Regions from separate parts of the Kosakonia sacchari SP1 genome, predicted to be linked through region 2. Evidence: predicted binding sites of a transcription regulator. Region 2 holds the regulator's gene; each other region holds the start of a gene.
The links. Region 2 encodes Fur, which represses iron uptake genes when iron is present. Its sites were predicted from a motif close to ATAATAATGAGAACNACTATCAA; they were not measured.
Positions count from the first base shown of each region.

Region 1 (4,213 bases), 2.0 Mb from region 2:
CTCACGTAAGTACCTGATTGCCAGCCTCGACCAGAGCTTGCGCCGCATGGGTCTGGAGTATGTTGATATCTTCTATCACCATCGCCCGGATCCCGAGACGCCGCTGAAGGAAACCATGCGCGCACTGGACCATATTGTGCGTCAGGGCAAAGCCCTGTACGTCGGACTTTCCAACTATCCGGCGGCGCAGGCGCGCGATGCTATCGATATTCTTAATGACCTCGGAACACCGTGTCTTATCCACCAGCCGAAATACTCAATGTTTGAACGCTGGGTCGAAGCGGAATTGCTTGAAGTGTTGCAGGAAAAAGGCGTCGGCAGTATTGCGTTTTCACCGCTGGCAGGCGGGCAACTGACCGACCGTTATCTGCACGGCATTCCACCCGATTCCCGCGCCGCCAGCGGCAGCCGCTTTCTCAACCCGGAGCAAATTACGGATGAAAAGCTGACGACCGTTCGCGCGCTGAATGCGCTGGCGGAACGGCGCGGACAGAAGTTATCGCAGATGGCGCTTGCCTGGGTGCTGCGCAACGATCGTGTCACGTCGGTGCTGATTGGCGCCAGTAAAACCAGCCAGCTTGATGATGCAGTCGGCATGCTGGCAAACCGCCACTTCACCATGACAGAAAGCGATGAGATCGACGCCATTCTCAGTGGTGCAAAATAACAGCAAATTTAGCAAAAAATGCTGCCATTCATGATTTAGGAGTTCCGCCAATAATACGGGGTTTGGCCGCCCCGTAATATTGTTGTAACAGGCCGTTTCGGCCCGATCGTGAAGGAGAAGAGTATGTTCAGGTCACTGATTCTGGCAGCTGTGTTAATGGCTTCTGCGCCGCTGGTCGCAAATGCTGGCGAAATCACCCTGTTGCCATCTGTAAAATTACAAATTGGCGATCGCGATAATTACGGTAACTACTGGGACGGCGGCCGCTGGCGCGACCGTGACTACTGGGGCCGCAACTATGAGTGGCGCGGCAACCGCTGGTATAAACATGATCGCGGCTGGCATCGCGGCTGGGACAAACAGAACGCGTATGAACGCGGTTACCGTGAAGGTTGGCGCGACCGCGACGATCATCGTGGCCATGGCCGGGGACATCACCACTAATTCAAAAAAGGAGCGCGAGCGCTCCTTTTTCTCATGCTATTTACAGACCTGCCGCACTGCCGATTAACAGCCAGCCATTCAAACTGACCACCAGCACCACAATCACCCAACCAACCCGTTTGATGAATGTCGTGTTGACTAACTCGCCCATTAATTTGTGGTTACTGGTGAAAATCAGCAGTGGCACCAGCGCCAGCGCGATACCGAAACTGAGCAGTACCTGACTCATAACCAGAATCCTCGTCGGATCCAGACCCAGCCAGATAACGATAAACGACGGCATCATAGTGATGGTGCGCCGCACCCACAAGGGAATATGAAAACGCACAAACCCCTGCATTACCACCTGCCCGGCCAGCGTCCCCACAACCGTTGAGGAAAGCCCCGCCGCCACCAGGCTAAGACCAAAAATGGTCGCTGCCGCATGGCTTAATAATGGCTCCAGCGTCAGGTACGCCTGGTCGAGATCGGCAACACCGGTATGCCCGTTAAAATGGAACGCCGCAGCCGCTGTCGCCATCATCGCCAGATTCACAAACCCGGCGATAGTCATTGCGATGCCTACATCCCATTTTGTGGCGGAATAACGCTCGCGCTGAGTACCCTGGTGCAGATGCTGCGTCAGAGACGAGTGCAGGTAAATGACGTGCGGCATAATGGTCGCGCCCAGTACACCTGCCGCGAGAAACACCGCTTCGCTACTCGGCAAACTCGGGATCACAATGCCTTGCGCCAGTTGAGCGAGCTTCGGCTGGGAAAAAACCAGCTCAACAATATAAGCCGCGGCGACAAACAGCAGCAGGCCGCCTATTACTTTCTCCAGCGGTTTTTGCCCTCGCCGCTGTAACATCAGAATCAAGAACGTCGCCACGCCAGTGAGCACCGCACCTTGCAGTAACGAAACACCGAGGATGAGCTTAAACCCGATGGCGGCACCAATAAACTCAGCCAGATCGGTTGCCATAGCGATAATTTCTGCCTGAACCCAGTAGAACCACACCAGCGGGCGCGGATAGTGATCGCGGATCTGCTCTGCGAGGTTCTTCCCGGTGGCGATCCCCAGTTTGGCGGAAAGCAACTGGATCAACATCGCCATGATATTGGCCCAGACCACCACCCACAGCAGTTGGTAGCCGAAACTGGCGCCCGCCTGAATATTGGTAGCGAAGTTGCCCGGATCGATATAACCGATAGCAGCAATAAACGCCGGTCCCATTAAGGCAAACCGTAACTTGCGCGCTGCACGCCCATTACTATTCTCAACGCGACTACTGTTCATTTATTGCCCCTAAATATAGCCTTTGCTATGTTTTATGCTACCAAAATGAGAATGATTATCAAGTTCATTTAAATGGGTTTACCTGATTTCTCTGATAGCCAGAAACAATAGAAGGGTTGAATGTCAAGGATGGTGACGGCGGCAACAGCATTTGCCGCAGCGTTATGTTAAGAGTCTAGCAGTATGACGCAACTTTTCACGCTTTTACTTAACATAACAGAAATGTATGTTGGATCACTAATTTTGAGTCTGGTCACAGGTCATTAATATAGTGTGTGTTTGATCTCGTTTTCTTTTGCCTTGTTACATAGAATGTGCACGAAATTCCTACCCGTCTCATATTTGGAGCAAATATGTCCCGCGTTTTGCACTTTGTCCTGGCGCTTGCTGTTGTGGCGCTGCTTGCCCTGCTCGTAAGCAGCGATCGCAAGAAGATCCGCATTCGTTTTGTTATTCAACTGCTGGTGATTGAAGTTTTACTGGCCTGGTTCTTCCTGAACTCGGATATTGGCCTTGGCTTCGTTAAAGGCTTCTCCGAGATGTTCGAAAAACTGCTCGGTTTCGCCAACGAAGGTACCAACTTCGTCTTCGGTAAAATGAATGATGAAGGTCTGGCGTTCTTCTTCCTGAAAGTGCTGTGCCCGATTGTCTTCATTTCTGCTCTGATTGGTATTTTGCAACACATTCGTGTGCTGCCGATCATTATCCGCGCCATCGGTACGGTGCTGTCCAAAGTGAACGGCATGGGTAAACTGGAGTCGTTTAACGCTGTCAGCTCCCTGATTCTGGGCCAGTCTGAAAACTTCATCGCTTACAAAGACATTCTCGGCAAAATGTCCCGCAACCGCATGTACACCATGGCAGCGACCGCAATGTCGACTGTTTCGATGTCCATCGTCGGCGCGTACATGACAATGCTCCAGCCGAAATATGTTGTTGCGGCGCTGGTGCTGAACATGTTCAGTACCTTTATTGTGCTGTCGCTTCTCAACCCGTACCGCGTGGATGAAAGCGAAGAAAACCTGCAAATGGCGAAGCTGCACGAAGGCCAGAGCTTCTTTGAAATGCTGGGTGAATACATTCTGGCAGGCTTCAAAGTTGCCATTATTGTTGCTGCAATGCTGATTGGTTTTATCGCCCTGATTTCCGGCCTGAACGCACTGTTCGCCGCCGTGCTGGGCATCTCCTTCCAGGGAATTCTGGGCTACATTTTCTACCCGATTGCCTGGGTGCTGGGCGTGCCGGCTCACGAAGCGCTGCAGGTTGCCAGTATCATGGCGACCAAACTGGTTTCTAACGAATTTGTGGCGATGATGGATCTGCAGAAAATCGCGGCGAACCTCTCTCCGCGTTCTGAAGGCATCCTGTCCGTGTTCCTCGTCTCCTTCGCGAACTTCTCGTCTATCGGCATTATCGCCGGTGCAATCAAAGGCCTGAATGAAGAACAAGGTAACGTGGTTTCCCGTTTCGGTCTGAAACTGGTGTATGGCTCCACGCTGGTGAGCGTGCTGTCTGCGGCTATCGCTGCGCTGGTTATCTGATCGTCACAGGCTAAAAAAACCGGGGAAGTCCCCGGTTTTTTTTATTCAGCGTTAGCCAGCGGCTGCGGTTTCCCCAGCAAATATCCCTGCAAGTAATCGACGCCAGCATTCAGCAACAATTCGCGTTGCGCTTGATTCTCCACATACTCCGCAACCACAGTCAGCGATTTCGCCTTCGCCAGTTCGCATATCGCTTTGACAATCATTGCATCCTGCTTGTCCTGCAAAATATCCCGGACAAAACAGCCGTCGATTTTGATGATATCGGCCTGAAGTCCTTTC
Region 1 covers NZ_CP007215.2:1,451,386-1,455,598, reverse strand. Annotated here, with positions in the region: gene mgrA (L-glyceraldehyde 3-phosphate reductase) at 1-667, shown strand, start outside; gene ypeC (DUF2502 domain-containing protein YpeC) at 791-1,111, shown strand; gene C813_RS29960 (Nramp family divalent metal transporter) at 1,152-2,390, opposite strand; gene C813_RS29955 (NupC/NupG family nucleoside CNT transporter) at 2,744-3,931, shown strand; gene C813_RS29950 (EAL domain-containing protein) at 3,973-4,213, opposite strand, start outside.
Region 1: a site for Fur is predicted at 2,430-2,452, ahead of C813_RS29960 (Nramp family divalent metal transporter). Genes of this name have one in related genera too.

Region 2 (4,213 bases):
TTCTTAACCTTGCGGCCGGGCGGCAGAATGTTCAACATAATAACCTAACCCGAATCAGTGAAAAAAAGAACTTTGCCATGAAATTGAATACGCGCGCGCAAACTGCGCAACATCCGCACAACAATTCTCCGATCGTCCTTGTTCACGGTCTTTTCGGTAGCCTTGATAATCTTGGAGTGCTCGCCCGTGAACTGGTTCAGGATCATGACGTGTTGCAAGTGGATATGCGTAACCACGGCCTTTCAGACCGCTCTTCAGAAATGAACTACCCGGCCATGGCGCAGGATCTGCTGGATACGTTGAACGCTCATCAGTTCGACAAAGCGACCTTTATTGGTCACTCCATGGGCGGTAAAGCCGTGATGGCGTTAACAGCGCTCGCGCCAGAGCGTATTGATCAACTGGTGGCGATTGATATTGCGCCTGTGGATTACCAGGTGCGCCGCCATGACGAAATTTTTGCCGCCATCAACGCGGTCAGTGATGCAGAAGCATCCACTCGCCAGCAAGCTGCAACCCTGATGCGTGAACATATAAATGAAGAAGGTGTCATTCAGTTCCTGCTGAAATCCTTTGTCGACGGTACGTGGCGTTTCAACGTGCCGGTGTTATGGGAGCAATACCCGCATATTGTCGGCTGGGAAACGGTTCCGGCCTGGAACAAACCGGCTCTGTTTGTTCGCGGTGGAAATTCCCCTTACGTCACTGAAGCCTACCGTGACACGCTGCTGGCGCAGTTCCCACAAGCGCGAGCGCATGTGATTGCCGGTGCCGGCCATTGGGTTCATGCCGAGAAACCCGACGCGGTTTTGCGTGCTATTCGTCGCTATCTCGCTGAAAAGACAAATTGATTAAAAAGGCGGCGACTGGTCGTTTCAACGCGCCCGGTCGTTGGCGTGTCCGTTGTGCTGATGTATGATGGCGCGCTATTCAGCCCGGGCGCGCCGCCCGATTGCTTGTTTTTCCCGTAGTATGCTTAGACCATGGCTAAAGAACAAACGGACCGTACGACACTAGATCTGTTCGCGAATGAGCGTCGCCCGGGACGGCCGAAGACAAACCCGCTCTCGCGCGATGAACAATTGCGCATCAACAAACGCAATCAGCTAAAACGCGATAAAGTTCGTGGGCTTAAGCGTGTCGAATTAAAACTCAACGTGGAAGCCGTCGATGCGTTAAACGAGCTGGCGGAAGCGCGTGATATGAGCCGCAGCGAGCTTATCGAAGAGATGCTGCTGGCGCAGCTGAAGGCATTGCGCGGCTAGCGAATCCTCCGAAACATCATCGAAATAACACTTTCATGTGTCATACAGTGCAGTCCGACGCGATAGCAGTTTCCGCGTGCTTCCCTGTTCTGCTATGATTGCCCTTATCTGTAGGCGTAGCGCCACCACCATACTCATTAAGTTTCAAGAGGTTATTTTACTCATGGCAATTACAGGCATTTTCTTCGGCAGCGACACCGGCAACACCGAAAACATCGCGAAAATGATTCAGAGTCAGCTTGGTAAAGACGTTGCCGACGTACATGACATTGCCAAGAGCAGCAAAGAAGATATCGAAGGGTATGACATTCTGTTGCTCGGCATTCCTACCTGGTACTATGGTGAAGCGCAGTGCGACTGGGATGACTTTTTCCCGACGCTGGAAGAGATCGACTTTAACGGTAAATTAGTTGCGCTGTTCGGCTGTGGCGACCAGGAAGATTACGCGGAATATTTCTGCGATGCGCTGGGCACCATTCGCGATATCATCGAACCGCGCGGCGCGACCATTGTTGGTCACTGGCCGACTGCGGGCTACCATTTTGAAGCCTCTAAAGGTCTGGCGGACGATGACCACTTCGTTGGCCTGGCGATTGACGAAGACCGTCAACCTGAGCTGACTTCCGAACGCGTTCAAAAATGGGTAAAACAGGTTCGCGAAGAGTTGCACCTGGACGATATCCTTAATGCCTGAGTTTTTTACGGCGTAATCTGTGGATTGCGCCGTATTAATAGATAAAAGCAATGGAAATAATTGCTACAAATTTTTAACTTTTTTATCCATCGCTGTACAATGAGCCCTGCTAAACTGGGTGCCGCCGTAAAGGACTTTGCTGGCGACACCACGTTTTATAAGCTTACTTTACTTGAGGGCTTGCAGTTTTCATCCAGCCATGGCAGTTCTATAATGAGACGCATTACCCCAGGTGCATTCCTTATAACTTCCGCTAAGGAAGTGAATCGTATAGCAACAGGACAGATTCCGCATGACTGACAACAATACCGCATTAAAGAAGGCCGGCCTGAAAGTCACGCTTCCTCGGTTAAAAATCCTTGAAGTGCTTCAGGAACCGGATAACCATCATGTCAGTGCGGAAGATTTATACAAACGACTGATCGACATGGGCGAAGAGATCGGACTGGCAACGGTTTACCGTGTACTGAACCAGTTTGACGACGCCGGGATTGTGACCCGTCATAACTTCGAAGGCGGCAAGTCCGTTTTTGAACTGACTCAGCAACATCACCACGATCACCTGATCTGCCTCGATTGCGGCAAGGTGATTGAATTCAGTGATGACTCCATTGAAGCGCGTCAGCGTGAAATCGCCGCGAAACACGGCATTCGCCTGACTAACCACAGTCTTTACCTTTACGGTCACTGCGCCGAAGGTGACTGCCGCGAAGATGAACACGCGCACGACGCGAAATAACAGCTTTTGAAGCCTAAAAAGCCAACCTGACGGTTGGCTTTTTTTTGCCTGCAATACTGGCAAAAAAGAAAAACCCGGCAAGCTCGCGCCGCCGGGTGTAATCACTGCCTCACATTACGCTTTTACGCTGTCGACACGGCTAAAGCGTTTACCGTCCGGGCTGACGGTTCGCACCTGCACTTCCCCGCTCACTTGCGGACGCGCTTTATCGTCGTAGCGCTGCCAGTTTTTGCCGCCGTCGGTTGAAAACTCAACCACCATGCCTGGGAAGCTGGTATTGGCTTCAAGTTTTCCACCCACCACGCGCGCGCCCGGTACTGGCAGGCGGTAATGAACACCAGCCTTATCCAGTTTCGCCAGTTCGCGATGACCTAACAGGTTCGCAAAGCGTTGCCAGTCACGTTCCAGCGCTTTCACATCTACCAGATGTGTCTCACCGCCTTTGTATTCACGTCCGGCTTTGTAATCCTGCTCCCAGCCCGCGCGATGCCATGCACGTTCAGCCACCGAAACCATACGCGGATAAATCATGTACTCCATCTGGTTATCGGTGCGCACCACCTCGCTCCACAGCTGCGCAGAAAGGCCATACGCGCCCGGCCACGGTTTGTCGGATTTCGCGCTAAACGGGTTGCCATCACGATCGAGCGAGGTTTCCGCGTTCTGCGGCATGTTGTCCGGGGCGAAACTGAAAATCTTACGTTCATCGCTAAAACGCGTACCCCAGTAGTAACCGCTTTCGGCCGGGTTGACCTCATTCGGGAAATCGAGATAAACGTAATCAGGGTTAGAGACCACAACGCGGAAGCCTTTGTTCGCCCAGTCATTCACCGAGTCAAAACCGCCCCAGTAGAGCGTATCCCAGAAGTTAACATTGACATGATCGGTGGCGAACACCGACGCGTCTTTGGCATCTTTCAAACCGTCCTGCCACGCCTGCATCGTGTCAATGCCGTGCGCTTTCACCAGCTTGCTGACCTCAACGCCAAAATAGCTGGAGAGATGTTCCACGTCGGCAACTTTGCCCTCTTTGATCATCGCCTGGCAGGCTTGCGATTTCGCCCACGGCTTATCCTGATTGCTCTGATCAATAATGCCTTTGCCCGCTTCCGGTTTTTTCTGATCCGTATAACCGGCGCCCAGATAGATGTTTTTCGCTTCGTCACCGCCAAAATGCCAGGTATTCAGCGGCAGCCCGGCTTCTTTATGCATCTGCTGGATTTCACCAATCACTTTGTCTACGAAGTTACGCGACGAATCAAGGCACGGATTGAGATAACCAGTGCGGTTATAGAACTGCACACCGGTGGTGTTCGATGTATCAGTGGGATCCAGCAGACGATATTGATTTGCCTCTTTCTCTTTGCCTGCTTTCATCAGGCGATCGTAACGCGCTTCCATCGAGATCACCGCTGCACGCGCATGAGCTGGCATATCGATTTCCGGGATCACTTCGATTTGTCGCGCTTTGGCGTATTTGAGGATTTCGATGTAATCGGCACGGCTGAAGTGACC
Region 2 covers NZ_CP007215.2:3,416,260-3,420,472, forward strand. Annotated here, with positions in the region: gene ybfF (esterase) at 78-851, shown strand; gene ybfE (LexA regulated protein) at 984-1,265, shown strand; gene fldA (flavodoxin FldA) at 1,429-1,959, shown strand; gene fur (ferric iron uptake transcriptional regulator) at 2,252-2,698, shown strand; gene C813_RS39205 (beta-N-acetylhexosaminidase) at 2,813-4,213, opposite strand, start outside.

Region 3 (4,213 bases), 120 kb from region 2:
CGACCGGCGGCGTGGCCTGGAACTACGGACTGGCGGCGGCGGGCACGTTTATCACCTTGTTGCCGTTACTTAGCCTGCCAGCATTACCGCCACCGCCACAACCGCGCGAGCACCCGCTGAAATCGCTCCTTACCGCCCTGCAGTTTTTACTTCACAACCCGCTAATTGGCGGCATCGCACTGCTTGGCGGGCTATTGACGATGGCAAGCGCGGTGCGCGTGCTCTACCCGGCGCTGGCGATAAGCTGGAATATGTCGGCGGCCGAAATTGGCTTGCTGTATGCCGCACTACCGCTCGGTGCGGCCATTGGCGCGTTAACCAGCGGCAAGCTGGCGCACAGCGAACGCCCCGGCGTGATTATGCTGCTGGCCTCCGTTGGCGCGTTTATCTCTATCGGTTTGTTTAGCCTGATGCCCGTCTGGGTGCTGGGCGTTGTGTTTCTGGCGCTGTGCGGCTGGCTGACGGCGGTAAGTTCGCTGCTGCAATACACGCTGTTGCAAACGCAAACCCCGGAAGCGATGCTCGGAAGAATTAACGGCTTATGGACGGCGCAAAACGTCACGGGTGACGCCATCGGGGCGGCGCTGCTTGGCGCGATGGCGTCGATGATGACGCCGGTTTCGTCAGCAAGTATCAGCGGTTTTGTGCTGGCGATTGTTGGCGTGTTGCTGGTGGTGGTGCTCGGCGAGCTGCGGCGTTTTCGCCAGGCGCAGCCCGCCACAGAAGCCTGATTACCCAAACAGCGCCGACAAACGTTGTAACACGCGGGTGGCGCTGTAGTAATCAAGGCGGAACGTTTCCGCACCCAGCGCGTACACGTGGTGGTTTTGCACCGCGGAGAGGTGCGCCAGTAATGGGTTCTGGCTGAGTGCGTCCGCGTCTTTCTGGTCGCTGGCAAACAGTAACAGCGCTTCGCCATTCAGCCCGGCGGCCAGGTTCTCTCCGCCCAGTTGAACGATGTCATGACGTTTCCCCTGGCTCTGGCTGGTGTGCAGATTCGCTGGTAACGGCGCGAGGGTAAAGCCCAGTTGCTGCATCAATTTTCCCTGCGCGGACTCTTCAGTCCACAGATTCGCGCCGTGCGCCGCCGGGGTATAAACCAGCGCGGTGACCGGCTGAGGTGGCAGTTTCATCCGCGCTTTAACCTCAGCAAGCTGTTTATTGAACTGGCTGATACGCGCCGCTGCCTCTTTTTCGTGACCGGTGATTTCGCCAAGCTGCGTTAACAGCGCCTGCCAGCTTTTGTCGTCGTAGTTGATGATAAGCGTCGGGGCGATGGTCGAGAGCTGATCATACAGCGACAACGCGGAGTCGCCGCCGGTGGCACTGATCAAAATTAAATCCGGCATCTGCGCGGCAACGGCTTCAGCGTTGGCTTCACCGATGTAGAGACGCGCGACATTGCGCTGTTTGGCGATGTCGCCCCACTGGCGCAGAAAGCCCTGCTCGTCGGCGAAACGATTATTTGGCGTGGTCGCGCCGCTGGCGATAACCGGCGCGTCAATCGCCAGTAGCGAACCGGTGAGCGTCACGCTGGTGGAAACAATGCGCAGCGGCTTGCTGGTAAGGGCGTGTGTTCCGTGGTTGTCGGTCACCTGGCGAGGCCAGTCGGCGGCGGTGGCTGAGGTTAGTCCTAAAACAAAAATGCTCAAAAACACTAAGGGTTTACGGCTCCATAAAGAGAATCTCACAAGGCGTATCCTGTTTTTGCTGAGGTTAATGCTTCTCATTTTCATCGTTGAATGAAGCAGATGCAAGCATTAGCGCTGCTGGCGAAGAATCTGCTGTTGACAGAGCAGGGCATAACTTTTTATCTTACTGCAACAAAACACAAATGATAATCATTCTTAGTTCATTTATCATTGTTGGAGGATGATATGGATACGTCCCTGGCTGAGGAAACCCGGCAGTCTGTGAATACGCTGGCCGCAGATCAGTTTTTCTTTATGTCGCCGTACCGCAGTTTCACCACCTCCGGGTGCGTGGCGCGTTTCTGCGAGCCTGCCGCAGGCGGCGATGCGCCCGACAGCGCTTTCCAGCAAAAGCTGGCGCAAGCCTTTGCCGATGCGAAAGCGCAGGGCGTTGCCCGCCCTGTGATGGTAGGGGCGATCCCGTTCGATACCACGCAGCCGTCTGCGCTGTTTATCCCGCACACCTGGCAAACTTTCTCCCGCCCGGAGAAACAGCGATCTGCGCGCTATTTCACCAGCGGCGCGATGCCGAACGTCACGGCGCAGCAGGCGATCCCGCCGCAGGAGACGTTTATGCAGATGGTGGCGAACGCCGCCGCCCGCACCGCCACGCCGGAAGTCGACAAAGTGGTGCTCTCGCGTCTGATTGAGTTAACCACTGACCGCCGCATCGACAGCGGCGTGCTGTTAGAGCGCCTGATTGCCCAGAACCCGGCCAGTTTCAACTTCCACGTTCCGTTGCCGGATGGCGCCGTGCTGTTGGGCGCAAGCCCGGAATTGTTGCTACGTAAAGAGCAGGAGCACTTCAGTTCTCTGCCGTTAGCCGGTTCCGCTCGCCGTCAGCCGGACGACATTCTCGATCGCGAAGCCGGCAACAAGTTGCTGGCTTCGGAAAAAGACCGGCACGAACACGAACTGGTGACGCAGGCAATGAAAAACGTGCTGCAACCGCGCAGCCGAACTCTGACGCTGCCGGATTCGCCGCAGCTCGTCACCACGCCAACGTTGTGGCACCTGGCCACACCGATCACCGGCACTGCAGTAGCCGGGGAAAACGCGCTGACCCTGGCCTGTCTGCTCCACCCGACGCCCGCGCTGAGTGGCTTCCCGCATCAGGTGGCGAAACAGGTGATTGCCGAGCTGGAGCCGTTCAACCGTGAGCTGTTCGGCGGCATCGTTGGCTGGTGCGACGCCGATGGTAACGGCGAGTGGGTAGTCACTATTCGCTGCGCGCGGCTTCACGATAACCACGTTCGGCTGTTCGCCGGTGCCGGGATTGTTCCGGCCTCTTCGCCACTTTCAGAGTGGCGCGAAACCGGCGTCAAGCTGACCACCATGCTGAACGCATTTGGTTTGCACTGAGGACCAACCATGACCATTCCTTTTACCCGCTGGCCGCACGAGTTTGCAGAGCGTTACCGTGAAAAGGGTTACTGGCAGGATTTACCGCTGACCGACATTTTAACCCGCCACGCGCGCAGTAACGCCACGGCGGTGATCGAGGGCGAACGCCGCTTGAGCTACCGCCAGCTCAACGCTGCTTCAGACAATCTGGCTTCCGCGTTACAGGCACAGGGCGTCACGCGTGGGGAAACCGCGCTGGTGCAACTGGGCAACGTCAGCGAGTTCTACATAGTTTTCTTTGCGTTGCTGAAAATCGGCGTGGCGCCAGTGAATGCGTTGTTCAGCCATCAACGTAGTGAACTGAACGCCTATGCCGAGCAAATCGCTCCGGCGCTGCTGATTGCCGATCGCGCCCACACGCTGTTTGAGAATGACCATTTCCTCACCGCGTTTACCGCGCAGCACCCGTCGGTGCGCACTGTGCTGCTGCGCGGCGACAGTGGCGGGCAGGCGCTGGAAAACGCCATTACCCGCCCGGCAGATAATTTTATCGCCACGCCAACGCCCGCCGATGAAGTGGCGTTTTTCCAGCTTTCCGGCGGCAGTACCGGCACGCCAAAGCTCATTCCGCGCACGCACAATGATTACTACTACAGTATTGTGCGCAGTAACGAGATCTGCGGATTCACCGCGCAAACCCGGTATCTCTGCGCGCTGCCGGCGGCGCACAACTACCCGATGAGCTCACCCGGCGCGCTTGGCGTTTTCCACGCCGAAGGTTGCGTAGTGCTGGCTGCCGATCCGAGCGCCACGCTCTGCTTCCCGCTGATAGAAAAACACCAGATTAACGTTACCGCGCTGGTACCGCCGGCGGTGAGCCTGTGGTTACAGGCGATTGCCGAGTGGGGCAGTAATGCGCCACTCGCCTCGCTGAGGCTGTTACAGGTCGGTGGCGCGCGTTTATCGGCAACGCTTGCGGCGCGTATTCCGGCGGAGATCGGCTGCCAGTTGCAGCAGGTATTCGGTATGGCGGAAGGGCTGGTGAATTACACCCGTCTGGACGATCCCTTTGAACGCATTATCAACACGCAAGGCCGCCCGATGTGCCCGGATGATGAAGTGTGGGTGGCGGATGAAAACGGCAATCTGCTGCCGCCAGGCCATGTTGGCCGCCTGAT
Region 3 covers NZ_CP007215.2:3,535,573-3,539,785, reverse strand. Annotated here, with positions in the region: gene entS (enterobactin transporter EntS) at 1-731, shown strand, start outside; gene fepB (Fe2+-enterobactin ABC transporter substrate-binding protein) at 732-1,691, opposite strand; gene entC (isochorismate synthase EntC) at 1,878-3,053, shown strand; gene entE ((2,3-dihydroxybenzoyl)adenylate synthase EntE) at 3,063-4,213, shown strand, end outside.
Region 3: a site for Fur is predicted at 1,714-1,736, ahead of fepB (Fe2+-enterobactin ABC transporter substrate-binding protein). Genes of this name have one in related genera too.

Region 4 (4,213 bases), 2.1 Mb from region 2:
GGAAAGGTCTTAATATCCAGTCGACCGTCAGTCGCCTTACTGAGCTTCTCCCCCATATGTTTTACCGCCACCACATTCGGGTAGTCGGCAGGGTGCACATCGGCAGCGCGAAAGGTTTGGGCGACAGAGGCGTGGGAGATAAACAGCAGAGCGGAACTAATACAGACTTTCAGTAAGGTTTTCGCTGAGTTCATATTTCCGTGTCTCCAGAGGGTTTAATTTTTAGGCACAAAAGACCGACCGCGAACAGAATGTTCGTGGCATTACACCGGATTGTTTTTATGGGTATGTCTAAAAAGTAGACACTCTGAAGCGTAGACACTCAGGTGGGTTATTGCGACGATGGTGTTCACAAAAAGAGCCAAAATTCAGCACGGCGTTTCATTTTTGTAGCGAAGCTCTTTTTATTTTCAAAAAAACCGTATTTCAGGTGCTTTTTTTTGCGATCCTCCTCGAAGTTTTCTATTTTCAGGCAAAAAAATGGCGCATAACGCGCCATTCATTTAGCCAACCTGGACCGAGAGCATACTGAGCGATCCCATCTCGATACCATCAACCGGTATCGACACAGGTTCCTTGCCATCCCATGCGCCAAGCACATACAGCAAAGGCAGGAAGTGATCCGGCGTCGGGTTGGAGAGCGAACCACCTTCATGGTCAAGATAATTGACCAACGGATGCTGCTCGCTGGGCCCCTGCCAGGTCAGGTTCTCTTTCACATAATCATTGAATGCAATGGCCCACGGATACGGGGTATTTTCGCCATGCCAGCGCGCAGTACGTAGGTTATGCACCACGTTACCGCTGGCCACCAGCATAATGCCTTCATCGCGAAGCGCCGCCAGCTTGCGGCCCATTTCGAAGTGCCATGCTGCCGGTTTGGTGCTGTCGATACTGAGCTGTACCATCGGAATATCCGCATTCGGGTACATTTTGATCAACACGCCCCATGAACCGTGATCAAACCCCCAGGCTTCTTTATCCAGCGTTACCGGCACAGGCGCGAGCAATTCAACTAAGCGTTGCGCCAGCTCCGGCGAGCCAGGAGCTGGGTAATGCGTATCGTATAACGCCTGCGGGAAACCGCCGAAATCATGGATAGTTTTCGGCGCTTCCATGGCGGTGACGCCGGTTCCGCGAGTAAACCAGTGCGCGGATACCACCACAATCGCTTTCGGGCGTGGCAGCGTCTCGCCCAAAGCGCCCCAGGCGCGGGTATAAACGTTATCTTCCAGCACATTCATTGGGCTGCCGTGGCCCAAAAACAGTGCAGGCATGCGAGGTGCTGACATGGTGATATCCTTACTGAGTGTGTCTATTTGATAAACGTAGATTACGCTTTTTCGGCGGGTGAAGAACTCAGATAACCATGATGAAGATCATCAGTAATTTTGAATGTAAGGAATGCGTAAAGCCAGCTAACCCGTCTCGCTTTTCTTGCAACAAAAACGTAGATTAATGAGAATGATTATCATAAAGGAGTAACCTATGTCAGTACCTTTGATTCTGACCATCCTGGCAGGCGCGGCGACATTTATTGGCGCGCTTCTTGGTGTTATCGGCCAGAAGCCCTCAAACCGCGTACTGGCGTTTTCGCTCGGTTTTGCCGCCGGGATCATGCTGCTTATCTCGCTGATGGAGATGTTGCCCGCCGCGCTGGCAACGGAAAATATGTCGCCCATGCTCGGCTATGGCATGTTTGTCGTCGGCTTGCTGGGCTATTTCGCGCTGGATCGCATGTTACCGCACGCCCATCCGCAAGATTTAATGCAGGGCACACAGCAAACTTTTCCGCGCGGTATTCGCCGTACCGCCATTTTGCTGACGCTCGGTATCAGCCTGCATAACTTTCCGGAAGGGATCGCCACTTACGTTACCGCCAGCAACGATCTGGAGCTCGGCTTTGGCATTGCCTTCGCGGTCGCGTTACACAATATTCCTGAAGGGCTGGCGGTCGCCGGGCCGGTGTATGCGGCAACCGGGTCAAAACGCAGTGCGGTATTCTGGGCGGGCATCTCGGGTATGGCGGAAATTCTTGGCGGCGTGCTGGCGTGGCTGATTCTGGGAAGCCTGGTCTCACCGGTAGTGATGGCGGCGATTATGGCGGCTGTCGCCGGGATCATGGTGGCGTTATCGGTTGATGAATTAATGCCGCTGGCAAAAGAGATCGATCCGAATAACAACCCGAGCTATGGCGTACTGTGCGGCATGTCGGTGATGGGTTTAAGCCTGGTGGCGCTACAAGCAATGGGCTTTGGCGGCTAAGTAAGGTGATGGCGGGCAGCGGTGTTTTAATCGCCCTGCCCAACGCGCCGCAGTTTTTTCACCTCATCAAGCACGCGTAAATAACCTTTATAAATCGCTTCGCGATCGTGACGGCAGGCTTTGCAATTACGTTTAAGCACGTGGATATAACCAACAACCAGCACAACAATAGCCACAATCCAATACCAGGAAATAAACACATTGCCTCCGTCATATATTCGGCAAAAATTGCTTCACAAATTAATCACAAAGCTACTTAATTTGAACGAGTTAGAAAAATCTCAAGTCCGTTTTAATACTCGCCGCAGCGCTTACCACTTTATAAGTAGAACAATTGATTTTCAATGTATGACGATGAGAAGCGCGCCAAACTTTGATGCAGAACAGGCAAAAAAAATCCGCAGCTAAAAGCTGCGGATTTTTATGGATAAGTTTGAATATTAGCTGGCTTTGCGCTCATGCTCCTGGCGATAAGCCACCAGGTCTTCAATCGTCACTACTGCCATATTGTGCTGTTTCGCAAAAGCGATGCATTCCGGGGCGCGCGCCATTGAGCCATCGTCATTGGTTAATTCACACAGCACACCCGCCGGTTTGAAGCCCGCCAGCGTCACTAAATCGATAGTCGCTTCTGTGTGACCACCACGAGTCAGCACGCCACCCGGCTGCGCGCGCAGCGGGAACACGTGGCCTGGGCGGTTCAGATCGGACGGTTTCGCGCCATCAGCAATTGCCGCACGAACGGTGGTAAGACGGTCAGCCGCCGAAACGCCGGTGGTTACGCCGTGCGCCGCTTCAATGGTCACAGTAAAACCGGTGCCAAATGCGCTGGTGTTGTTCTCAACCATCATTGGCAGATCGAGTTGTTTACGGCGTTCGTCGGTCAGGCAGAGGCAAACAATGCCGCTACCGTGGCGAATGGTCAGCGCCATCTGCTCAACGGTCATGGTTTCGGCGGCGAAAATCATGTCGCCTTCATTTTCGCGGTTCTCGTCATCGAGCACCATCACACCACGGCCTTCGCGCAGCGCGGCAAGAGCGTGTTCAATACGTTGGAAAGGCGTGCCAAAAGAAGAAAGCAGCGTCTGATTCATGGTAAAAGACCTCAATAAAGTTATGGTTACCAGAATCAGGGCAGTCTTAGGAGTGTCGCAATGCGGCAAAAAAATAACGCGAGCGGGCGTCATTGCCCGACAGATTCGTTACTCTCTCCCATCCGGACTTTAACCGTCGGCCCCGGAATTACACCGGATCTGCTGACCTTCAGGCGTTAACCTGAAGCGCTCGCGGGCTTTCAGCATGCGCTGATTTACCGCCGGTGGGGAATTTCGCCCGCCCTGAGAATAAGCGCGATAACTATAACGCCATTGATAATCTTCGGCAATGCATAAGCTTCAAACAATTCTGGTTTATCACCTGGGGTTATCACACTACAATAACTCAATGAACCTATCCGAACAGGGACCCCAACATGATTGATCCGAAAAAAATTGAACAGATTGCGCGACAGGTTCACGAATCCATGCCGAAAGGGATCCGTGAGTTTGGGGAAGACGTTGAGAAGAAAATCCGCCAGACACTGCAATCGCAGTTAACCCGCCTCGATCTGGTCAGCCGCGAAGAATTTGACGTACAGACGCAAGTTCTGCTGCGCACCCGCGAAAAGCTGGCGTTGCTGGAACAGCGCCTCAACGAGCTGGAAAGCCGCAGCAGCGGCAGCGTCACCGAAGTGAAACCGGCCCCCGCCATTCCTCCGGTTGATGAACAATAGTAAAAAGCCCTCATAAAGAGGGCTTTTTCTTTTTCATCCTTCACCAGCCGCGCCGTTATTGGCTATCTTTCTGGATCTTTTTGATGATGTTGGTGGTGGAGCAACCGTCTTCAAAGTTGAGCACCAGCACTTCGCCGCCGTTGGCCCACACCTCTTCACTGCCCGCGATCTGTTCGG
Region 4 covers NZ_CP007215.2:641,302-645,514, reverse strand. Annotated here, with positions in the region: gene C813_RS26115 (TRAP transporter substrate-binding protein) at 1-194, opposite strand, end outside; gene C813_RS47340 (hypothetical protein) at 350-499, opposite strand; gene ygiD (4,5-DOPA-extradiol-dioxygenase) at 504-1,292, opposite strand; gene zupT (zinc transporter ZupT) at 1,489-2,265, shown strand; gene C813_RS47300 (hypothetical protein) at 2,292-2,465, opposite strand; gene ribB (3,4-dihydroxy-2-butanone-4-phosphate synthase) at 2,706-3,359, opposite strand; FMN riboswitch at 3,466-3,614, opposite strand; gene ubiK (ubiquinone biosynthesis accessory factor UbiK) at 3,737-4,036, shown strand; gene hldE (bifunctional D-glycero-beta-D-manno-heptose-7-phosphate kinase/D-glycero-beta-D-manno-heptose 1-phosphate adenylyltransferase HldE) at 4,092-4,213, opposite strand, start outside.
Region 4: a site for Fur is predicted at 1,453-1,475, ahead of zupT (zinc transporter ZupT). Genes of this name have one in related genera too.